Regions from separate parts of the Sporomusa sp. 246TCP1 genome, predicted to be linked through region 4. Evidence: riboswitches for the same ligand, from Rfam matches in the RefSeq annotation. Region 4 holds a riboswitch; each other region holds the start of a gene.
The links. A riboswitch is a leader RNA that binds a small molecule or an ion and turns the genes downstream of it on or off. The one in region 4 is predicted to bind cyclic di-GMP.
Positions count from the first base shown of each region.

Region 1: it holds a riboswitch for cyclic di-GMP, as region 4 does, so the genes downstream of both, AC1ECB_RS25240 (FHA domain-containing protein) here and AC1ECB_RS23640 (sigma-70 family RNA polymerase sigma factor) in region 4, are expected to answer to the same signal.
Region 2: it holds a riboswitch for cyclic di-GMP, as region 4 does, so the genes downstream of both, AC1ECB_RS11990 (methyl-accepting chemotaxis protein) here and AC1ECB_RS23640 (sigma-70 family RNA polymerase sigma factor) in region 4, are expected to answer to the same signal.
Region 3: it holds a riboswitch for cyclic di-GMP, as region 4 does, so the genes downstream of both, AC1ECB_RS11805 (STAS domain-containing protein) here and AC1ECB_RS23640 (sigma-70 family RNA polymerase sigma factor) in region 4, are expected to answer to the same signal.

Region 1 covers NZ_CM170492.1:5,348,208-5,354,403, reverse strand. Annotated here, with positions in the region: gene AC1ECB_RS25255 (protein kinase domain-containing protein) at 1-138, opposite strand, end outside; gene AC1ECB_RS25250 (FHA domain-containing protein) at 178-2,625, opposite strand; gene AC1ECB_RS25245 (PP2C family protein-serine/threonine phosphatase) at 2,606-3,412, opposite strand; gene AC1ECB_RS25240 (FHA domain-containing protein) at 3,590-4,288, opposite strand; cyclic di-GMP riboswitch class I at 4,443-4,528, opposite strand; gene AC1ECB_RS25235 (tetratricopeptide repeat protein) at 4,946-6,196, shown strand, end outside.
Region 2 covers NZ_CM170492.1:2,497,260-2,503,455, reverse strand. Annotated here, with positions in the region: gene AC1ECB_RS12000 (4-hydroxy-tetrahydrodipicolinate reductase) at 1-378, shown strand, start outside; gene AC1ECB_RS11995 (glycerate kinase) at 452-1,603, shown strand; cyclic di-GMP riboswitch class I at 1,656-1,740, shown strand; gene AC1ECB_RS11990 (methyl-accepting chemotaxis protein) at 1,897-3,609, shown strand; gene splB (spore photoproduct lyase) at 3,676-4,698, shown strand; gene AC1ECB_RS11980 (serine hydrolase domain-containing protein) at 4,818-5,729, opposite strand; gene AC1ECB_RS11975 (excinuclease ABC subunit UvrA) at 5,726-6,196, opposite strand, start outside.
Region 3 covers NZ_CM170492.1:2,456,144-2,462,339, reverse strand. Annotated here, with positions in the region: gene AC1ECB_RS11830 (EAL domain-containing protein) at 1-642, shown strand, start outside; gene AC1ECB_RS11825 (threonine aldolase family protein) at 664-1,728, shown strand; gene AC1ECB_RS11820 ((deoxy)nucleoside triphosphate pyrophosphohydrolase) at 1,709-2,110, shown strand; gene AC1ECB_RS11815 (PadR family transcriptional regulator) at 2,276-2,617, shown strand; gene AC1ECB_RS11810 (FtsW/RodA/SpoVE family cell cycle protein) at 2,608-3,861, shown strand; cyclic di-GMP riboswitch class I at 3,937-4,021, shown strand; gene AC1ECB_RS11805 (STAS domain-containing protein) at 4,109-4,417, shown strand; gene AC1ECB_RS11800 (diguanylate cyclase domain-containing protein) at 4,407-5,315, shown strand; gene AC1ECB_RS11795 (CBO0543 family protein) at 5,319-5,780, opposite strand; gene AC1ECB_RS11790 (CBO0543 family protein) at 5,880-6,196, opposite strand, start outside.
Region 4 covers NZ_CM170492.1:4,973,256-4,979,451, reverse strand. Annotated here, with positions in the region: gene lonC (Lon family ATP-dependent protease) at 1-589, shown strand, start outside; gene dnaB (replicative DNA helicase) at 688-2,022, shown strand; cyclic di-GMP riboswitch class I at 2,219-2,304, shown strand; gene AC1ECB_RS23640 (sigma-70 family RNA polymerase sigma factor) at 2,430-3,056, shown strand; gene dhaK (dihydroxyacetone kinase subunit DhaK) at 3,262-4,260, shown strand; gene dhaL (dihydroxyacetone kinase subunit DhaL) at 4,279-4,911, shown strand; gene dhaM (dihydroxyacetone kinase phosphoryl donor subunit DhaM) at 4,914-5,306, shown strand; gene AC1ECB_RS23620 (adenylosuccinate synthase) at 5,823-6,196, shown strand, end outside.

The DNA.
Region 1 (6,196 bases), 370 kb from region 4:
ATACCGTCCTTTCAAAATAGTTCGTGGCGTTATATAGGTCAAATCTGTCGCTGTCTTCTCTACGTGACCACAGAAAGGACAAGGTGATTGACCTCCAGTATCTTCTAGGCACCCTACGCAAAGTTGTTCTAAATTCATGAGTAAGCTTCCCCAACCTTCCTCAAGTATTACATAGCCTTAACGCTCGGCAACTGATGCCTTGTGCCGAATCGCCAGAATTGCCAATATATACATTATACCGGTGAACAATAATAGAGCTGACCAGTTGGTTACAGAATTAACCGAGTAAAGATCGGTCATCAATGTACCTTTGCCAACATCAGGACATATCAGAGAGCGTATATCCACTACACCGCCGCCAATCAGGCTAAAAGACCATTTACTTATTGCCAGATAATAAACTCCCTGCATAAAGATAGATTTTACCTCTGACATTGGTATGATGGCACCTGAAAGAATAATTTGTGGAATCAAAAGCAGTATTACCGCCGTTCCGGCTTTGTCTGTGTTAGAAACACATGCCGACAATGCTAGTCCCATCATCATGCTCGCCAATGACGTCAACAAGAAGGCTAACAAGCTTAAGCACAAATTTGGAAGCCCAAGTCCATATTTTATAATTCCAACAAGCATTAGCGACTGTACCAAGCAAACGATACTCAACACCGCTATTTTTGATAATAAATAGGGGTGTAACTGTAAACTAGCAAGTCGCTCTCTTCGAAATACTGCCTGTTCTTTTACAATTTCCCGCGCAGAATTTGATGCCCCTAAGAGAATTGCCGTATAGAGCATCATAGAAATAGCCTGAACCATGCTGGAAAATCGCTTGGATTCATCGGCAGCATTTTGTGCAACTTCTGACATCTTGCCTGAGAGGACTACCGCCTGGGTTATGGTTAATTCTCCTTCTTTGTATTGGCTTGGCTCAAAAGCAGGCGCAGCGTATTGAAACACCATTACAATGATTGCCGGAATGATAAAACCTTGAGCCAATAAAACCATAATATTTTTTCGGTCACGACACATAATCTTTATGTACCTGTCCGTTAATGTCCACCATTGTTTGAAGGCTGAATTTCGCGGGCTTTCTTCTGCAGGTTTTCTGCCTGATTTCCTAGACCTATCGGAAAGTCGCTTGGGAGAATGGTTTACTTGAGGGTGTGCTATTGGAGAAATAGCGAAAAGTTCAGCCCACTCTTCCGGCGATTTTGTACTATCAATTTTTTTATAAATTTCGGCAAAATCATCACACTGAAAGTAGGCTAATGCTTCTGCAGGTGTACCAAAGAAGGCTAACTTCCCGCCCCGAGCTAAAAATACGACTTTGTCGCAAAGATTAATATTGCAGGTAGCATGAGTTACTAACATTATGGTGCGGCCTTTTCCCTGCTTGGCCAGTTTACGTAATAATTCCATCATTACTTTTTCCAATCCTGGATCTAAACCGGATGTTGGTTCATCAAGAAAGAACAGACTTGGTTGAGTAAGCATTTCCACACCAATACTTACTCGTTTCCTTTGCCCCCCGCTAAGCTCCCGCACATAAGAATTTTTATGGGCAGTAAGTTCTAAGTCATTTATGACGCCATCAACAAGTTCGCGTACCTGCGCTGAATCAAAGTCATCCGGCATCCTAAGTTTTGCTGAATAGGTTAACACCTCATTAACAGTAAGTTCTTGGTGAATAATATCGTCCTGTGGTACGTAACCAATCATGGATTTTACCATCCCGTATTCTTCACCAATATCCAAACCATTGATGAGAACACTTCCGGAATTAAATTTTGACATTCCCGTAAGAGCACCTAAAAAAGTGCTTTTACCTGCTCCACTGCCACCTAAAATTGCCACAAATTCACGTGGTTCAATTGTAAGATTAATATTGTCTAAAAGAATCTTTTCTTTTTTGTCCCTTATAGTTACTTTTCGAAAGAGATTTATTATTTCCACACGAACACCATCGGTATCGTCGTACTCTATTATCCGCCCGTTGTTAAAATACATTCTGTAGCCACCGACAGAAATCAATGCATTTAGCGGCAGTACCGTCGGTTTTTTGACAAGTTTTCCTTCAAGAAAAGTTCCGTTAGTACTATTTAAATCAGTGATAATATATTGGCCATTAACTAACATGATTTTGGCATGATGCCTAGAAACTAGTGGATGCTTTAATACGATGTCGTTGGAAAGATCACGCCCAATCGTCGTGACAGACATTTTACCAAAATCCATTGTTCTTTTAATTGCTGTCGCTGGTTCATAGTTAGGTTTTATGTCTGCTTCTTTTATTAAAGGCACCGATTTCGCTAGTGGCTTTTCCTCGCCACCAATATTGTACAAATTAATAATGCTGTCACAGATTTTAATGGTGTCTCCAGGTTCGAGCAGGACAGCCTCATTAACCTGTCTGTTATTGACAATAGAAGGGCTATTTCGATTGCAAGTCTCTAGCCGGACTTTTCCCCCTGGTAAAATTGAAATGCGAGCATGAAACTCTGCAACCATAGCATTATCAATAATTAAATCACAAGTATCATTTTTACCGACAGTAAAATCAACTTTTCCCTTAAGAATTAGCCTCTTACCTCGCCCTGGACCGGCGTTAACGACTAAAGCATACATTTTTTCCTTCCCCCAAGCACTGACCTTGTTGTGAATTCTCTACTTCTAAAAAAACGGCCATTGCCGTATAGTTGTCATACGCTCCGGTTGCTCTAATTTTCAAGCGATTTTCCATGCTTTCCAACCATTGATTCGGTGTATCAGCCGCCATTAGGTCTGCCTCCATTTCAGATTCAAATACATGCTCCCAGAAGCCATCAGTACATAGAAAAAAACATTCATTGCTTCCAATATCTGAGTATTCTATTATTTCTGGATTAAAGTACTCTTTACTACCCAAACATTTAGTCAGTTTATTACGATTGGAATCAAAGCGTATATCTTGATACTTTATTTTACCTGCATCTACCAATACCTGTGAAACACTATGATCTTTAGTACAAGAAGCAACACAACAATTCTTGAAATGATATAGCCGTGAATCACCAACATGGCCCCATACTGCCATATTAGAAGTTAGGAGTAATACAGTAATTGTTGTACGCATACAAAAAAGTCTTGGATTTCTTGCTTGTTCCATAAGAATGGCATTTTGAGCTTGTTCGATATACCATTGTAATGCTTTTTTTGAAACCTCCGGATTTTTATCAAAAGCCCTGATCACATTGGTAACCGCCAACTCTGAAGCAATCGCACCACCTTCATGACCTCCCAAACCATCTGCAATAACCCAACAGCCAAAATCCCTACTCTGGGAAACTAAATAACCACAGTAATCTTCTTGCTCTTTTCTCCCCCCAACATGAGAAAAAAATTTTGGCTCTGATGTAATATAATGTAGGCTCATGTAACCATCCCCATATTTCAGTACTTAATAACATACTAAAGTCAGTTCTTATCATTTCTTTAACTAATCTTCTTAGTTACTCATCTGTAAACTTATATATATATCTAGTATACTTGAGCCTTCTATCCAGTTATATTACAAACAAATTACAGTTTAATAAAAAAAAAATAGATCGACTTATTTAGGCAATTCGAGAATACATCCCCGACCTCGAATTGTTTTTAAAATCGAACTATAGGTTCCCAATTTTTTCCTCAGGCGAAAAATTAGAATATTAACTTCTTCAGTACTAACATCTAATACGCTGTTTTCTAAAGCACGCTCTTTCCATACTTCATTCATGATGGTATCATGAGAAATCACTTTATCACGATTCTGATAAAGCAAAGCAAATAACTCCCATTCTTTAACAGATAGATATACCTCTTGTCCATTGATTACTAATTGCATTTTATCCAAATTAACAAGAAAAGAACTATCTAATAGGGTTTCGCGCTCCTTCTCAGACTGAAGTTGTCCAATGGACGGGTCAATTGTATTTTCAGACATCTGTGGAAGAACAAACCGGAAAATAGCAACGTCCCCAGCAAGACTAATCCTATCCCCATCATGTAGACTCACTTCATTCGAGGCCTCAACTCTTTCATAGTTAATCAGTGTTCCATGGCGACTGCCAAGCTCAGACAACATCCATCCGCCATTACGAAACTCAATAACACAGTGGCTGCGGGAAATTAAAAGATTAGTAAAACTTATTTCGGGTACAAAAGAAGCAGTCATTCTACCTATCAAATTCTTATTGATTTGTAACGGCAAAATCGTACCAACTTCATACGGAGTACCCTTTTCAATTATAAGAAAAGCTACATTTTCCACTATATTTCCCCCAGGCTTGAGGTAGTAATATTGAAGATGATTTGCACCTATAGCTCACAAGGGTAGCCTTATTTACAAATCATCACAATACATTCTGAACATCTACCTTACTATAGCACTGATAAACAAAAAAACTGCCAGTACTAATAGTCAAATTAGCAACCTGGCAATCATAGATAAAAATCTTTAGACCCATGGCTTTGCGTCCTTACCTTTCGGATAAGTTTGCCCATATAATATTCTCTATTAAACAAGTAACCAATAATAATCAAAACAAAATTCATACAATATTTTTTATATTTTACATTTTTCTTTTAATTCCTTCTATGCATTGGATTTTTTGTAAAATTTGTGAAAGAATTCGTGTTTTTAAAAAATTTTGACGGTTTTTCTAAATATAAAAGGCCAGTCAAGGTGGATTACCTTCATCCTAATCGGCTCATTATTATTCCTACTATTCAGTTATATATTGCATAGCAGTTGATCTTTATCTGTTATATAATTGTAATTCAGCAGTAATGTTGTCACTAAAAAATATTTAATATACTATTACCTATAGATTGGTTTATTCCTATATAAATTACTCTTATACTTAAGAGGAAATAAAGGAATTTTGTGGTATAAAAGTAAGATATACAAATAACGGAGTGTGGTTACATGTTTATTGAAAATTATTTTTGTCGATTACTTGCTAGCCTATTACTATTAACAGTTATATTACTCCCTTCACCTTCTTTTGCTGAAGTTAAAGAAATCATTGCAGAAGGTACTTATATTATGGGTGATGGTGAAACTCCTTCTGTTGCTCAAGAAAGAGCTGTAGTCGAAGCAAAGCGTACTGCTATTGAGCAGGCAGGTACATATCTTGAGAGTTTTTCTGAAGTTAAAAATATGCAATTAACTAAGGATGAGATAAGAACTTTTGCATCAGGCTTAATTGAGACTACCGTGCTCGATAAGAAGCGTGATATTGTTGGCGATGAAGCATTTAAGTTCTGGGTTAAAATTCGCTGTACAGTGAGTACAGATAACGTCCAGGCAATGCGAAATAAAATCCAGGATAAACAAAGCCTCGATATGTTAAAGGTAGTACAAGAAGACTATAAAAGGGCTATGCAGGAGATTACGGCACTTAAACAACAATTGGCACAAGCAAATTCTGTTGAAGCAAAAAAACAAGTCGAAAACAAGATAGCACAAAATGAGCAGTCTTTCACTGCTATTCAATGGTTCGGTAAGGGATGTGATTATCTTTTTTCTACTAAGGATTACGATAATGCTATAACGGCCTACAGTAAAGCAATTGAACTAAATCCTCAATACATTACAGCTTATGTTAATCGTGGTATAGCTTACCAAATAAAAAATAGAACTAATTTAGCAATTGCAGACTACAACAAAGCTATTGAGTTAAATCCTCAAAATGCAGATGCTTATAATAATCGCGGTTCGATCTATGGCTTTCAAAATGAATATGATTTAGCAATTGCAGACTACAACATTGCTATCCAATTAAATCCTAATTACGCAGGGAGTTACAGCAATCGCGGTACATCTTATTTAGCTAAGGAACAATATGAATTAGCAATCAAGGATTTTACCAAAAGTCTTGAATTTGAGCCTAAAGATATAGAAACTTATCAGAAACGTGGCTACGCGTATTATTCCCTAAAGCAATACGACTTAGCTATTGGGGATTATTCAAGAGTAATACAGTTAAATCCACAATTGGTATCAGCTTATAATATTCGTGGTACTGTATATTTTGATAAGAAGCTATATGATTTAGCTATCTCTGACTTTAATTCTGCTATTCAAATAAATCCTGAATATGTGACTGCTTATTATAATCTAGGTGTTAATTATGAAGCAAAGGGTGAGCTATATACGGCTATATCGTATTTTGAT
Region 2 (6,196 bases), 2.5 Mb from region 4:
TTAGGAATTAACGTTTTGATGGTAGCAGCTCAAATTTTGCAAAAAATAGCCCCTCACGCAGATATTGAAATTGTAGAGGAACATTTTAAAGGAAAACGCGAAGTGTCTGGAACGGCAAAGAGAATTGCGAATTTACTAGGTCTCAATGAGGAAGAACACCTAAATTCTATTCGTGTTGGTGGAATTGTTGGGCGTCACGAGATCATCTTTGGGATGCCTAATCAGACTATACGGTTGCAGCATGAAAGCATAAACAGGGCAGCCTTTGGTCAGGGGGCTATTTTTGCAGTGAAATGTCTTATAGGCCAACCTCCAGGACTGTATACTATGGAAACAATAATTGCAGAGATGTTTAGACAAAATATTCCGGTATATTAGATTGCTCTGAGACATAATCATTTAAAGTTAATTAAAAGAAAATGACCTGATACAAGAAAGGGTTAGGTAAGATATGCGCATTGTAGTTGCACCAGATTCATTTAAGGGTAGTGTGTCAGCAGTGGATACTGCAAATGCCATTGAGAAAGGAATTCGTCAAGTTTTTCCAGAATCAGAAGTCATAAAGCTGCCAATAGCTGATGGTGGGGAAGGAACAGTAGAAGCCTTAGTAACGGCTACTGGCGGTCAAATTATAGTTAAACCTGTAGTCGGACCGCTTGGTGATATGGTAGATGCCCTTTGGGGTATTGTGGGAGACGGCGAAACGGCCGTTATTGAGATGGCGTCTGCCTCAGGTTTGCCTCTTGTACCTAAGGATAAGAAAGATCCCCGTATTGCTACTACCTATGGTACAGGAGAATTAATTAAAGCAGCTCTTGATAGGGGTCTAAGAAAAATCATTATTGGTATTGGCGGCAGTGCTACTAATGATGGCGGCAGCGGTATGGCGCAGGCATTAGGAGTAAAATTCCTGGACGCTAAAGGACATGAACTTCCGTACGGAGGAGCCGCTTTAGCCAACCTGGATTGTGTCGACATGTCGGGAATTGACATACGGCTTAAGGATACAAAGATCATGGTGGCTTGTGATGTAGATAACCCTTTGTGCGGACCAAAAGGTGCATCTGCTGTGTATGGGCCGCAAAAAGGCGCTAGCCCGGAAATGGTTGTCCAGCTTGATGAGGCTTTGCGGCATTTTGCCGGAAAAGCACAAAAGGCAACAGACAAAGAGGTAGCAGAATACCCAGGAGCAGGTGCCGCCGGTGGACTTGGTGCCGGATTCCTGCTTTTTACCAACGCTAAACTGAGGCCAGGCGTGGAAATTGTTCTTGAGGCCATTAACTTTGAAGCGATAGTGAAATCGGCTCAATTTGTGATCACTGGTGAAGGACGCACCGACTTTCAGACGGCTTTTGGCAAAGCCCCTGTAGGAGTGGCTAAATTAGCCAAAAAATATAATGTTCCTGTATTGTGTATTTCAGGTGGCTTGGGACAGGGACATGAAGAGGTGTTAAAACAGGGGATTGACGGAGTGATGAGTATCGTTCCCGGCCCGATGTCTTTAGATGAGTGTATAGAGCGCGGAACAGAATTAATTGAAAAGGGAGCGGAAAGGCTTTGTTATATTGTTAAAGCAGGCATGCAAATAGGAGGACGGAATTAACATTTTAGCTAGACTTGTCATATAAATGGTGGTAAAATTTACATGAAAATAGTTGAATGTTAAGCAAACTCATTGAAAAATGAGGACGCAAAACCGTGGGTCTAAGACAAAAATGTTATGGCTGCCAGGTTGCAAATTGAGTTAGAAACTCTAATGCAATCTAGTAGCCTATTAATTTTGAAAGGAGTGGGTCAAATGCTGTAGTGTTTCAACCTATTATTTTTTCTGATAAGGTTTTCATGACCTAGTATAACGAAGAAATGGTATTGACTATGAAAGAAGGCGCGAACTGCATGTTTAAAAATCTAAACACAGCAACAAAAATTATCAGCCTTATTATAATAATGGCTATTGGAATGGGATTAATCGGTTTTACGGGTTTCTACTTTAATCAAAAAGCAAATACGGACGTGACTAAAATTTATGAAGATAATTTACTGCCGATCAAATGGATAAATTCATTTAGAGTCAATATTAGAGCTGGAGAAGCTATTACTGTACAATTGATATTATTAAATATTGGTAAAGATCAAGAACAGAAATTTACTCAACAGTTTGTTAAACTTAAAGATGAAAATGATGGTATAATGGCTAATTATGAAAAAATGAATCTTGATCTGGCCGAAAGAGAAAGAATTTCCCAAATAAAAGAAGCATTAAACTCATATAGAATCGAACGCCAAAAATCTTTAGATATAGCATCTACTGGACAAAAATTAGATGCCTACGAATACTATAGGAATTATGCTTTACCTCATCTCAATACTATGAATAAGCTCTGTGACGAACTTGCAGAAAATGATGCTAAAACAGCAGATGTGATAAACATTCAGAATGATTTGGATTTTGCTTTTGCTAATAAAATGCTTATTTGTATCCCGTTAATATCCATGATACTTGCTTTAGGATTAGGATGGTGGGTAGCAACAATAATATCCAAACCACTTACTGCAGTAGTTGCCAATGTGCAAGAGATTGCGAATGGAAACTTAAACGTACAGGACATTAGCTTTGATTCTAAAGATGAGGTAGGTCAGCTAACTAAAGCTGTTAATAGTATGGCTGAAAATCTTCGAATTCTTATAAAAAATGTAGCTCAGACGGCGGAGCAGCTAGCGGCTTCATCCGAACAGTTAACAGCAAGCGCGGAACAATCTGCACAAGCTGCAACCCAGGTAGCTTCAACAATCGCAGAAGTAGCGAGTGGAGCAGAAAAACAATCAAAGGCTATTGATGATACGTCAATTACAATTAACCATATGTCGGCCAATGTCCAACAAGCGGCTGCGGACAGTAGCGTTGTGGCAAGCACTACAAACAAAACAGCTGAAACGGCACAAAATGGTCTGGGGGCTATCGCCAAGGCTAACGAACAAATGAGCAGTATAGAAAAAACAGTAAATAATTCCGCAATTGTTGTCGCGAAGCTAGGAGAGCGCTCTAAGGAAATTGGACAAATTGTTGATACTATATCTGGTATAGCCGGGCAGACGAATTTGCTTGCTTTAAATGCCGCCATAGAAGCCGCTAGAGCAGGAGAACAAGGTAGAGGTTTTGCCGTAGTTGCAGAAGAAGTTAGGAAACTTGCAGAGCAATCCCAAGAAGCCGCAAAACAAATAGCCGATTTAATTGGCGAAATACAACTTGAAACAGATAGCGCGGTTGCGGCTATGACTGACGGTACTAAGGAAGTAAAAAGAGGAACGGAAGTGGTAACTTTAGCGGGTCAGTCTTTTGATAATATCGCCAGTCTTGTGACTGAGGTTTCTGAACAAGTTAAAGAAATTTCTACTAATATGCAACAGATGGCAACAGATAGTCAGCATATTGTTTTAGCAGTAAATAAAATTGATACTATAAGCAGCGAGGCGCTTGGACATACACAAACTGTCTCAGCAGCAACAGAAGAGCAATCAGCATCTATGGAAGAAATTGCAGCTAGTAGCCAGAGCCTGGCTAAAATGGCAGAAGAATTACAACATGAAATCCGGAAATTTAAAATCTAGGTCAACCTAGTCTTAATGCGCTGCGCATTGCGCATACTAGGCTTAAATGTTATAGGAGTGAAGTATATGCGCTTTGTACCTAAACGAGCTTTTTTTGAGCCTCAGGCGTTAGAATTTCCGCTTGGCAAAAAGATCTATGATAAATTGCTGGATTTATCAGTGCCTATTGAGTTAACAGGGTCTCATAACCGTGTTACCGGCATTCCGGGGAAAAACCAACAGCAGACTTTTAGTGAAGCCAAACGTACTCTTGTTGTAGGCGTGCGTCGAAGTACTAAATTCTCAGCATGCAAGCCATCGGCCCATTACCAGCTTCCATTAAATACTAGTTGTCCCGGTATGTGTGAGTACTGTTATTTGGCCACAACGCTGGGTAAAAAGCCATATTTGCGTGTATATGTCAACAATGAGCAAATATTAGAACAGGCCGACGAATATATAGCTGAACGCGCGCCGGATGTTACCATTTTTGAAGGAGCGGCCACTTCTGACCCTATTCCGACAGAATACCTGACAGGAGTATTGCGGCAAGCAATTGAATTTTTTGCCGAGCGAACATTGGGACGGTTTCGATTTGTCACGAAGTTTACGGATGTTGACTCTCTTTTGGCTGTTAGGCATAATGGCCGGACACGGTTTCGTTTTAGTCTCAACGCCCCAACTGTGATACGAAAATACGAGCATTTAACACCGACGGCGGCGGAACGGGTGGCAGCAGCGGTCAAAGTGGCTGCTGCCGGTTACCCGCTGGGGTTCATCATTGCTCCTATTCTTCAATTCGAGGGGTGGGAGGAAGAATATGACTGGTTGTTCCAATCCCTAAATGACCAGTTGCCCCAGACAGCCCGTAGGGATATTACCTTTGAATTTATCAGTCACCGTTTTACTAAGCGGGCAAAAAGTCAGATACTGGATTTGTTTCCGCAAACAACTCTCCCTCTGGACGAGGAAGCGCGACGATTTAAATATGGGCAATTCGGTTATGGCAAATATCTTTATCAGGATAATACAATAGCAACATTAAAGGAATATATGTTTGCACAGGCAAAGGCGTACTTTCCAGAGGCTAAAGTGGAGTACTTTGTATAATGTAATTCATCGTGAAAGATTTTTCATTTAAGATTAGTAGAGATGAACCGTATCATTGGTAACGGTGCAGAATTTCAAACAAAGAGTAGAAAACTGCCCTGTTTGCCCTACTAATTTATTCATATCATCTGAATAATATTATCAAAAACATCTCTATAACTTTTGCTTTGTGCGGTCGGAGTTGCTTGAATAACATACACTATATTTTTTCCCGGCAGAATAGTTATCTCTTGCCCTCCATATCCTCGGCAAGCGTAACCTCCATCAAATAACCACCATAAAAATCCATACTCTTTTGCATTTTGCGAGGGCAAAACAGCTGCCTTGACATATTTTTCATCGACAATATCTTTTCCATTATCCAGAAATAAAAAACCGATTTTGGCAAGGTCGCAAGCTGACAAATCAGACTGCGCCTCATGATTCGGATTTTTGCTTATATTATAATCAACATCATTTGAAAACTTAGCCCATGCGCCACTTGTTATTCCAAGCGGTTCATACAGGTTTTCTTTACAAAACACATATGCACTTTTTTCTGCCGCTTTTCCAATAATCGCTGATAATAATATAACATCCCATTCTTTATATACAAACTTTGTTCCGGGTACATTAGCCATAGCTGTGTCAGCAAGCTGTCCTATGCAGTTTGCTACTTTCCAGAGCTGTTCAAGCATTGGGCAATGATAATGAATGCCACCATTCCAATAAATTCCCGACGTCATGGTAAGCAAATGCCGAATTGTAATCAGTTTATGATATGGGTGATTATTTTCTGCAAACTCATCAAGATAATTTGCAATGGGCTCATCAAGGTGCTTAATATATCCCTTATCCAAACAGATGCCTATACAAATGGACAAAATGCTTTTCCAAATAGATTTAATGTTATTACGGCTATTTTTATCAAATCCATTGTAATATCTCGCTAAAATAAGTTTGGAATCCTTATAAAGCACGACGCTGTTTATCAGCCGGTATCGTTTTTGTTTGATATATTCATCTGTAAATTTTGTTAGATCCTCATTCACTTCAAATACCGACCTATAATAGAATTTTTATCAGCTTTTAATTTAGCAGGAGTTCCTGTCGCAATTATATTTCCGCCGTCACTACCTCCACCAACTCCCATTTCAATTATATAATCGCAGTTTGACAGCACGTACGGGTCGTGTTCTGTAACAATGACAGTATTGCCTTTATCCACAAGCTCTTGCATTAGTTTCATAAGCCGTAAACTGTCGTGAAAAGAAAGCCCTGTGGTAGGCTCGTCCAATATATAAACGGTATCTTTGGAATTTTGCCCCTTTGACAGTTCTTTCGCAAGCTTAATCCGTTGGCTTTCGCCGCCGGATATGGTAGGTGTTTTTTGTCCAAGAGTAATATAACTCATTCCGACACGTAAAAGTGTAGCAAGCATGTTTTCAATGGGTTTATCTTTACCTTTGAAAAATTCCGTCGCCTCATCAACAGTTAAGGTCAAAATGTCTCTGATGTT
Region 3 (6,196 bases), 2.5 Mb from region 4:
CCGGGCAGAGGGATGATCCCACCGATGGAGTTCATTCCTGCCGCCGAAGAAAGTGGTCTGATAACGAAGCTCGGCGAGTGGGTACTCCAGACAGCTTGCCGTCAGGCTAAGAAATGGCAGGATGACGGATTACCGCCCATCTATATGGCAGTAAATCTCTCGGCTCGTCAGTTTCATCAACAAAATTTGTTGCAAGTAATATCTCAGACAATTGAGCAATCGGGGCTGGATCCACAGAGGCTTATATTGGAAATTACCGAGACAGTTGCCATGAAAAGTGCTGAATACACTACTCAAGTACTACAAACATTACGATCCATGGGGGTTCAAATTGCGCTCGACGATTTTGGGATCGGTTATTCTTCGCTACTTTATTTAAAGAAATTTCCAGTTAATTTATTGAAGATTGATCGTTCTTTCATTCAAGATATCGACACTGAGCCTGAGGGGGGGAGTATTGCCAGAGCCATATTGGGGTTGGCAAAAAACCTTCAATACACTGTAGTAGCTGAAGGAGTCGAAACGGTTGAGCAACTCAACTTCTTAAAGAAGTTACAATGCGACCAAATGCAGGGCTATATATTCAGCAAGCCTTTACCTTCTGCCGGGATAACTGAAATATTGTTAACCATGCTACGTTAAAATAATTGGAGATGATTAAAGTTGATACGTTTTGAGAGTGATTATACAGAAGGTGCTCATGAGCGAATAATGAACCGATTAATGGAAACTAATGAAGAGCAGACACCAGGCTACGGCATGGATGAACACTGTGAAAGAGCCAGGGCTTATATTAGAAAAGCCTGTCATGTAGAGGAGGCAGATATACACTTTTTAGTTGGAGGAACACAGACCAATACTATTATCATTTCTTCGATTCTGCGTCCGCATCAAGGAGCAGTTGCTGCAATTACCGGACATATCGCAATACATGAGACGGGAGCGATTGAAGCTACTGGTCATAAGGTACTTACTTTGCCGAGTGAGGATGGAAAAATACAGGCAATACAGGTAAAAAAGCTATATGATGCTCACTGGAATGATGTAACTCACGAGCATATGGTGCAGCCCGGCTTGGTTTATATATCTCACCCTACCGAGAATGGAACCGCTTATAGTAAATCCGAGTTGGAAGCACTAAGTAAAGTTTGCCGGGAATGTGGATTGCCACTTGTTATGGATGGTGCCAGATTAGGATATGGTCTGTCTGCCAAAGATAGTGATCTATCTTTGGCAGATATTGCAAGCCTATGTGATGTATTTTATATAGGGGGAACGAAAATCGGAGCATTGATGGGGGAAGCCGTAGTAATTATAAATAATGCTTTGAAAAAAGATTTCCGGTATATTATCAAGCAAAATGGAGGAATGCTGGCTAAGGGTAGATTATTGGGGATTCAGTTTGAAACCTTATTCGAAGATGGTTTATACTATGAAATTTCAAAACATGCCGTCGATATGGCGATGATGATTCGAGAGGCATTTGCTGAAGAAGGATTTTCTTTCCGATATGATTCGACGACAAATCAGCAGTTTCCAATTTTACCGAATGAGGTGTTAAGCAAATTGAGCGAAAAGTATTCTTATTCTTTCTGGGAAAAAGTCGATGCTAAACACAGTGCCGTGAGATTTTGCACCAGTTGGGCTACGAAGAAAGAAAACGTTGAAATGCTGATAAAGGATAGTAAGGCATTACACAAGCTAGAGAATAGGAGATACCATTCATGAAAGAAGTAGTAGCCGGTTTAATAAAAAAAATAACAAACTTCTAATTACAAGACGAACGTTTCCACCAGAGCTAAATGGTAAGTGGGAGTTTCCAGGCGGTAAAATCGAAAAAAATGAAACTCCCCAACAAGGTCTTGAGAGGGAGATATTTGAGGAATTAAATATGCGTGTATGTGCGCGAAACCATTTTATGTCTGTCCGGCATCAGCACTCACGGGGTCCGATAAACTTGCTATTTTATTGGGCTGAGTGGGTCGAAGGTGATGCAGTATTGATTGATCACGACATGTTTGCCTGGGTAAATATTCATGAATTGAACCAGTATGATTTTGCTCCCGCGGATGCTGTAGTCGCCCAAAAATTACAGATTGTTTCGGGATAGACATTCCTTAAGGCGCAGACCGAAAATTCCTTTCTCTAAGAGAGACTGCACAGAGTGAGTCTCGTTAAATGAATAATCTATTGCAAATAATTAGGAAGTGTATTACTATAATACATAGATATACTATGCATTGAATAACAATGCTTAAACAAGGGGGATTCAAGAGTGCGGGTCAATAAGGAACTGCTTAAGGGAAGTACGGTTATCCTTATTCTGAAATTGCTGGAACGAAAACCGATGTACGGCTACGAAATGATCAAAGAGATGGCGAATACTTCAGGTGGGGTGTTTCACTTCAAGGAAGGAACGCTTTACCCCATATTGCATTCGCTGGAACTGGACGGGATGCTTGAAGCCTATTGGTCGGATGCCCAGGGGAATCGGCAAAGAAAATACTATCGATTGACCGAGCGGGGTCGGTCGCAGCTTGAAGAAAAAAGACGGGAGTGGGTTGTATTCCGCTCGGCGGTAGAACAGATTCTCGGGGAGGCGATTGTATGTCGTTAGAACAAAATCGTATAGTGCAAACCTATTTGGATGCAGTATGTTCTCAAATAAAATGGCATGAAGTACATGGGCAGGTGAAGTCGGAGCTGTTGTCTCATCTGGAAGAGATTGCTCTGGAATTGAAAAACGACGGCCTGTCAGAGCAGGACGCCATCCAGGCCGCGATACATAGAATGGGGGATGCGACCGACTTAGGCTGGCAGTTCCAGCAAACCCATGCACCCCAGAGAAACTGGCCGTTGGTCGGCGCTGTTGCCTTAATGAGCTTTCTGGGCTTGGCTGTAATGCATATGCTTGACACAAGTGGTGTGCTGCCAGGTGCGCTGCACGTGTTTGTCAAAAGCGCGATTTTTACCGGCATCGGAACCGCGATATTGTTTTGGCTGCATTACTATGATTTTAGAAAGCTGCGTCCTTACACTCCGCACCTTTATGCGGGCACAATACTGCTTTGGTTAGCCGTGTTGATGCTGGGGCCGTCCCTGAATGGAAAATCGTTTCTGGCGTTAGGTCCCGTTTTAATCGGTGGTTACAACCATAACCTCTTCATTAACTATATTGGCATTACGCCATGTTTCCTTACTCTTGCTCTGGCAGGAATCTTCATCGGCAGAGACTGGACAAATGGGTCCTGGATGATAAAGGCCGCTATGCTTTTGATCATTCCGGATTTCCTTTATATGATAAGCAACACCGCTTATCTTGCGGTGGTTTACACGTTGGTATTCATTGTCCTCATGGCTATGTCCGGTGCCCCAAAAACACGAATCATCGGCTTCCTGCTGATGCCGGTTGGTTTAATTCTGATCAAACTGTCATTGGCCGCGGATAATTTGAGTCTCCTCAATATTATCCGTTCTGCAGAGTTGCAAGGCATTTCCATGCCAGAAGCGGCTTCCACAGCATTTCACACCGACTTTGTCTTTCTTTACTTAGTGCATAAGTTTGGCTGGTTGGCAGGTGCCGGCGCTATTGCCGCAGGATGCACCATAACACTGGTATTGGTCCGCGCAGCGCGGCAGGTCAAGGACCAGTATGGGAGAATGGTTGTGGCGGGACTTGCCGCTTACTTTACTGTCAATTTTTCCTGGCATGTGCTGATGTCGCTGGGACTGGCTCCCGTTGCATCTGTATGCCTGCCGTTTGTCAGCTTTGGCGGCACGCAAACGATTGTAAACCTGGCAGCCACCGGGGTGATATTAAGTATTTATAAACGAAAGAATCTGCTGAATTTGACGAGATAAAAGTTCACAATAAAAGATTACGCATGTTTTTTTGTTTTAAGCAGGATTATGAAGTATTATGCAGAATAAAACAAAAAATAATATTGGCAAACCTCCTGAAAAGGCGGGACGCAAAGCCATGGGTCTAAAGATTCTAGTCTAAGATTGCCAGGTTGCAGCATGAAAGTTAGCTGAAGCTGGCAATTTTTTATTATCCAGAGGTAAAGGGTTACATTGATATTTGTACTTATTCTTCGGGGGTGGACTGGTGAAAGAAAATTATAATTATTTTGTGGTTAATATTGGTCCTGAATGTCTTGCCATCAATACTGATTGCGTTCGCGACAGAGTCTACAGCTTCTTTAAAGGTGAATCTACAGCTATCTGTCTTGATTTTAAAGACACTCTTTATATGGATGCTGCTGGTGTTGGCGTTATTGCTGCAATAGTTTTTGAAGGAAGACGTAAAGGTGTTAACATATCAATGAGAGGAGCCACGGGTTCGGTACTGGATATGCTTACATCTACGGGAATATATCGATTACCTTCGTGGAGTGATGATAACTTTGGAGTATGAAAGGCAACGTATTTTACTTGTTGATGACACAAAGTTAAGTAACCAAATCATGAAGGATATATTGGGTAATGATTACGATATTCTTGTTGCGACATCGGGAGAAGAAGCCTTAGTTTTAGCTGCTTCGGAGAGTATAGATCTTATACTGCTAGACGTTGAAATGCCAGGAATGGATGGTTACGAGGTATGCAGAAATTTGAAGAAAAATCATTATACCCAAAACATCCCCGTTATTTTCGTTTCGGCTGCTAATGATGTTCAACATGAAACAGAGGGACTTGAAGCAGGGGCTATAGATTATATTATAAAACCTTCCAATCCCGCTATTATAAAGGCACGAGTAAAAAACCATTTGGAGCTTAAGAAATATAGGGATATACTAGAGCGAATATCTTTACTAGATGGATTAACCGGTATAGCTAATCGTCGCCATTTTGATCAGACACTAGAAAAAGAGTGGAGACGAGCATTACGTCAGGGAAATATTTTATCACTAGCTTTAATTGATATAGATTTTTTTAAGAAATATAACGATTATTATGGACATCTCGCAGGAGACGAGTGTTTACAGAAAGTGGGCAACATTCTGAAAGAATCGTTAAAAAGAGCCCGCGACTTGGGAGCACGTTATGGCGGAGAAGAGTTTGTTATTCTTCTCCCTTCAACGGAGAAAGGCGGGGCGCTAACAGTTACGGAAAGAATATGTAGTAATATAGAGAAGTTAAATATTCCGCATGAGTTGTCAGAAGTGGCCGAATATGTTACTGTAAGCATTGGAGTGGCCACCATAAGACCAGAATTAGATAAGGTTCCTTCAGATTTGATCCGGCAAGCTGATTCTGCTTTATACCAGGCGAAAAATGCGGGACGGAATAGAGTTTGCAGCGGATCAGATTGATAGTCACCTCTTTTGGCTAACATAATCGCAACCCCATCGGTAGAAGCCAATAAAAGCTCTGGATGCCAGAAATGTCAGCGTAAGCGTGTAAAAGGTAGTAAACCAGCTCCAGTTATTGTATTTAATAAGGTTGGTGTAGAGTTCAAGTGGATATTCTATTGCGGTTAAGAAGGCACTGAACAATAGAGCATACCATATTATCCCGACTAGACCTCGCGTGCGGGTAGTTTGGTTATATAGAATACACATTACTGGAAATACCCACACTTCAAAAAGCAGACTTGTTTCAAAATATTTCGGTAGTAGACGGACTGGATATTCTAACAGTTTAAGGGTTTCAACTGCACCTCCCCAAATAAAATCAAGGGTGCATTTAAAAAAGAAAACGACGACCCAATCCCGAAAATACCGCCAATCTACGACGAAAAGCAGCAATACCAAAGTAATTAGCGCTGCTATTATCATAATAAATTGTTCCAGGTTAATAATCACTGATATCACCCCCAGAGAGCGATGCTCTTCACTCAAGTAGTATTTCAAGATTAAAGATATATTACGTCGTGGTTACTTTTTTTCAGATGACAATTTTTCCAGCCGAAAGATTTTGTGAAATTGATAGAATAGCCAGTACAAAAACCAGTCGGCCATGTAGGAATGCCAGATAGTCCACCACTGATGGTATCGTAAGTACCCGGAACTTACATAGATTAGCTCGATAGAGATAGCAACGGTTGTCCAAAGCAGCCAATAGCTTATCATATTCTTTGCTGCGCGACTGTTGGGCAGCCATTGAATAAAGAGATATGTTACAACAGGGTATATCGCCAGATCTTCACCCAAGTGTATGAAATAAGGTGGGCCGATGTATTCCCACAGCGGGT
Region 4 (6,196 bases):
ACAGGTTAGCCGTCTGTCACCCTATGTAATCCGCAAGGCAGCAGCTACATTGGAAGTAGGTAAGGTATTTGGTCTTGGGGTCAGTGGTTATCTTGGTTCGGTGTTGGAAATTGAGGCTGTAGCATTTCCTGCAGAAAAAGGCAAAGGTAGTATCCGGTTTAACGATACGGCCGGTAGTATGGCCAAAGACTCGGTATTTAACGCAGCTGCGGTTGTTAGGAAACTTACTGGCCAGGACCTGGCTAGCTATGATTTGCATGTCAATATCATTGGCGGCGGTCGCATTGATGGTCCGTCCGCTGGTACAGCGATAGTTTCGGCCATTATTTCCGCCATTACTGGTAAACCTATTCGCCAGGACGTAGCCATTACGGGAGAAATCTCTATTCAAGGCCGGGTCAAGGCGGTTGGTGGTGTATTTGAAAAGGCCTATGGTGCCAAACAAGCCGGTATTGCGACGATGATTATTCCACAAGAAAACAAGGCAGATATTCCAGAAAATCATTTGGGGCTTGTTATTCGGCCTGTTGTCACAGTCGAAGAGGCCATGGCAATTTTGTTTGATGAAATTGAGGTTGCTAGCGCCTAGAACGTTATTATATCGGAAAAGTCGCGCTGAAACAGGTAAGCAATGTAGTACTATGCCTGGATAAGCGTGGTTTTTTTTATTAAGTGAGGAGAAATTACATGATTGACCGCGTTCCCCCCCAAAATGTTGAAGCTGAGCAGTCGGTACTGGGCGCTATGATGATTGAACGCGAAGCGATTTCGAAGGTATCCGAAATCATAAGACCAGAGGATTTTTACCGCGAGGCACATCGTCTGATTTATAATTCCATGATGGAGTTGTTTAATAAAAATGACGCTGTGGATTTGGTAACCGTTGTTGAGATATTGCGCCGGGATGAAAAGCTGGAGGCTGCCGGTGGCATTTCTTATGTATCCGCCCTGGCTAACAGTGTGCCGACCGCGGCAAATGTCATGTATCATGCCCGGATTGTCGAAGAAAAAGCACTGCTAAGGCAGCTTATTACTACTGCCACTTATGTAGCTGGTATGGGTTACGAAGCCAATGAAGAAGTGGCTGTCATCATGGATAAGGCGGAGAAGATGATTCTGGAAGTCTCCAAGCGCAAGGTTGGTCAGGAATTCGCGTCGATAAAAAATATTATATTTGATGTATTTGACAGGGTTTCTGAGCTGTATTCCTCTAAAGGTGGTATTACTGGTTTGGCAACAGGCTTTAAAGACCTGGACAAGCTGACATCAGGCTTGCAGCCTTCAGACCTTATCCTAATTGCTGCCCGTCCCAGTATGGGTAAAACGGCCTTTGTTCTTAATATTGCCCAGAACATTGCTATTAAGGAAAAACAAGCGGTAGCCTTTTTTAGTCTGGAAATGTCCAAAGAGCAGCTGGTACAGCGGATGCTCTGTTCGGAGGCTCCCATTGATGCCCAACGCCTCCGAATTGGAGAGCTTGAAAATAACGACTGGGATAAATTGGTGCGGGCTGCTGACCGTTTGGCGGCCGCCCCGATCTTTATTGATGATACTGCTGGCATTACCATTATGGAGATGCGCTCCAAAGCCCGCAGACTCAAAATTGAACATGATCTAAAGCTTATAATCATTGATTATCTCCAGCTTATGCAAGGTGGCACCGGCAGTTCACGCAGTGAAAACCGCCAACAGGAAATTTCTGAGATATCCCGATCGCTAAAGGCCTTAGCCCGAGAGCTCAAGGTGCCGGTTGTTGCCTTATCTCAGCTTAGCCGGGGCGTAGAATCCAGACAGGTAAAAAAACCAATGCTCAGTGATTTGCGCGAATCAGGTTCACTTGAGCAGGATGCTGACATTGTCGCCTTCCTTTATCGTGAAGATTACTATGAACCGGAAACGGAGAACAAGAACATTACCGATGTTATCATTGCCAAGCACCGGAATGGTCCTGTTGATAGTGTCCAGCTGTTTTTTCACAAGCAATTTACAAAATTTAGTGATTTCTCCAGATTGCCTGGTTAGTACATACCCTGTTATGTGGCTGTCTTAAATTGGAGAGTTATGGCTAAATATGTAGGATTCCGCGGTTTCAGAGCAGTAGTAAACTGATATGAGATAGTAGAATTTAGAGAATTAACAATAAAATAACAAAAAAATATATTTATGAACATAAATTCGACAGTAAATGATAAAGCGGCTGTTTTATAATGAAATAAAGATAAATATTTGGTAAATTTGTCGAAAGGCAAAGACACAAAGCTATGGGTCTAAGGACGAAGAGTCTATGATTGCCAAGCCGCCAACTAGCGTATGGTTGAATTAGAGACAGGCGTTAGTCTGTCTTCTTTGTTGCCCATTTTAAGCATAATTCAGACTGTATTACGAGCAGGTGTCTAATAAAATAAAAATGATAACAAGGAGTTGCTGGAGTGCTTGAGTCATGTTTTGATAGTGATGGCTGTGTTAACAATGAAGAGTTTGAAAAAATCGCAAGACAATATAATAAGGTGATCTTGCGATATCTCAAAACCTATTACTTGCCTGGTGGGGATTATCACGATCTGTATCAATGGGGCTTAATTGGCTTATATAAAGCTGTGCGCCATTTTGATGAGCAACGGGGAAAATCGTTTCGGATGATAGCAGAACTTACTATTAAAAATACAATCAAATCGGCTGTTACCATGTATAATCGCAAAAAGCATTGTTTTCTCAATGAAGCTGTATCGTTGCATGGGGTGCCAGAATCACCCGGTATAAGCCTGGAGGCGGTATTTATTGATACCAAGCAAACAGACCCAGCTGTTCTTATTATCGAAGAAGAAATGGTAGAACGAATTGAGGATGAGCTGGAACACAGTTTGTCCTGCATGGAAAAGCAGGTCATAGATCTATATATTGCAGGTTATAAGCAACGCGAAATCGCTAAAAAGCTGAATGTACAGGAAAAGGTTGTCGATAATGCGATCCAAAGAGTTCGCAGCAAAATGTCATTGAAGTTGAAGGACAGGGGTAACTATAGCAGGAAAACCGGGCAGCTTAGTAAGCTCGGGTAGCGATAAATCTTGTTTAGGTGGTAATGCTGTACCTGGAACAAAGTTTAAATTAGTAGCAAATAGGCAGGCACTTTTTCATCAAAAGTGTCTGCCTGTCTATCCGTAAGATATCTTTTATGGTTTGCTTTACAACGCCGCATTGCAGTACAATAATTTTAGTATACCGTACGCGGGATAGTAAAATTTGCGGGGAGGCTTTTGATTAATGAAAAAGGTTATTAACAATGCCGAGCAAGTAGTAGAGGAAATGTTGCAAGGGCTGGTTTTGGCTCATCCTCAGTATGTTAAACGGGTAGCAGGGTTTGATGTACTGGTGCGCACCAATTCACCAGTACAAGGTAAAGTGGGATTAGTTTCAGGCGGCGGCAGTGGACATGAGCCATCTCACGGCGGTTATGTAGGGCGCGGGATGTTGGATGGTGCGGTAGCTGGTGCTGTATTTACCTCGCCAACACCTGATCAAATATATGAGGCTGTTAAAGCCGTTGATGGCGGGAAAGGAGTATTGCTTGTCATCAAAAATTACACTGGTGACATTATGAATTTTGAAATGGCCGCCGAAATGGCAGCAGTAGATGGCGTCAAAGTGGCCAAAGTGGTTGTTAATGATGATGTGGCAGTAGAAAATAGTACTTGGACTACCGGACGGCGTGGCATTGCCGGTACTGTATTTGTACATAAAATTGCCGGTGCTAAAGCTGAGCAGGGCGCGAATTTAGCCGAGGTACAAAAAACAGCAGAAAAGGTTATTGCCAATGTGCGTTCCATGGGAATGGCGTTATCGCCATGTACGGTACCGGCGGCAGGCAAAACTAGTTTTACGCTGCCTGATAATGAAGTTGAAATCGGTATGGGTATTCATGGCGAACCCGGTACCCACCGGGAGTTCATCCGAACAGCTGATGAGACTGCCGAGCATTTACTTAATAAGATTTTGGGTGATAGTGAGCTAAATGCTGGCGATGAAGTGGCTGTAATGGTTAATGGCTTAGGCGGCACGCCACTCATGGAACTATATATAGTTAATCGCAAGGTAGCAGCCATGCTTGCTGAAAAAAACATCGTAATTGCTAAGACGTATGTTGGCAATTATATGACTTCGTTGGAAATGGCCGGTTTCTCCATTACTGTATTGAAACTTGACAGTGAGCTAAAAGCGCTGTTGCTTGCACCGGCAGACACCCCGGCATTCGTTCAATTCTAGAAGAGAGAAGGGATATAAGTGGCAAATGCTATTGCGGCAATAGAGGCCCTAACGGATGTAATAATAGCCAATAAGGAAAAGCTTACCGAGCTTGATGCTGCCATCGGTGATGCTGATCATGGGATTAACATGACACGTGGTTTTGAAGCCGTGCGCAGCAAGCTGGCTGCGGCTGAGCAGGTGGCGGATATTGGCAGTGTGCTCAGGCTGGTTGGTATGACGCTGATATCGACAGTGGGCGGTGCCTCCGGGCCGCTTTACGGTACCGCCTTTATAAGGGCCGCTGCGGTTGTGCAGGGGAAAACCATCCTAGACACTGACCTGGTCGCCCAGATGTTTAAGGCGGCTATTGGTGGGATTAAGGACCGGGGTAAAGCCGTTCGCGGTGAAAAGACCATGCTTGACGCGCTTGAGCCGGCGTATGAGGCTTTTATCCAAGCTATGGTCAGGGGGGAGTCGCTAACAGACTGTTTGACATTGGCGACTACAGCTGCCGCTAGTGGGGTTGAATACACTAAAACTATTATTGCGACAAAGGGGCGAGCCAGTTACCTGGGGGAACGCAGCATCGGTCATCAGGACCCAGGTGCGACATCCTCGTATCTCATGCTAGCAGCAATTACTGCGTTTGCTATAGAGCAGGAGGTGTAAGCATGGTAGGAATTGTTGTAGTTTCGCATAGTGCCAAGATCGCAGAAGGCATCTGCGAATTGGCCGCACAAATGGCGGCTCCAGGGCAAAAGCTTATTGCCGCTGGCGGCATGACTGATGGCGATACCGGCACAGATGCTTATAAAGTTCAGGCAGCTATTGAAGCGGCTAATACCGGTGATGGCGTTCTTGTTATGGTTGATCTGGGTAGTGCGGTTCTCAGTGCCGAACTGGCAGTAGATATGCTTGATGACGAGTTAAAAGGCCAGGTAGCTATCGCCGATGCCCCCATCCTGGAGGGAACTGTGGCTGCTGCGGTTGAGGCATCGATTGGTCAGTCTCTGATAAGTGTGGTAGCTACCGCGGAAGGGGCTCGTGAACTGCGAAAACGATAAAAACGTTAACCAGACTCAAGTGGAGGAATAGGGCGTGATGTTCGGCCAAATGATGAGGAGCAATTTGTAACATTAAAAGATACAAACGATATCCGGAGTTCGCTTATTGATTTTGTTCAACAAGCAGAGTAACAAGATTGACCTGCAGTCACTATCAGCAGGTCAATCTTGTTTTTCCGAACGATATCTATATTATTGATATAATCATTCGATTTTTATTGACAGCCATTATCTGCTAATGCTATGATAAACAAGGGAAAAAAGGGGAAAAACTAGATAGGAGTTATTTTCTACTATAGTATGCTCATTATCTTTGTATGTAGATGCCATTATGACTTGGTTCGGGGTTGTAATAATAGAATAAGCGAAAAAGCTGCAACTGGATAGAAATGGTTAGCTGCGAGGCGCACCGGAAGACACTACTGCGCCGCGTACTAATGTACGCAAGTAATGTGTTTGAGTGATAGCGCCGCAGATAGCCGTTTATATCCAGTTGCGTATGAAAGGATTGATGATATGTCTTCTGTAGTTGTCATTGGAACCCAGTGGGGTGACGAAGGAAAAGGCAAGATTGTTGATTACTTAGCTGAACAAGCCGACGTTGTGGTTCGGTATCAAGGTGGTAATAATGCCGGTCACACTGTAGTTGTTGACGGTACGGAGTTTAAACTGCATTTATTGCCGTCAGGCATATTATATTCAGGCAAGACTTGCGTAGTCGGCAACGGTGTCGTAATTGATCCACCTGTTATGCTTAAAGAACTGCAAGGCATGAAGGATAAAGGCATTGATACCTCAGGATTAAAAGTGTCTAATCGTGCTCATGTCATTATGCCGTATCACCGGCTGCTTGACGAAGTGGAAGAAGAGTCCCGTGGGGATCGTAAAAT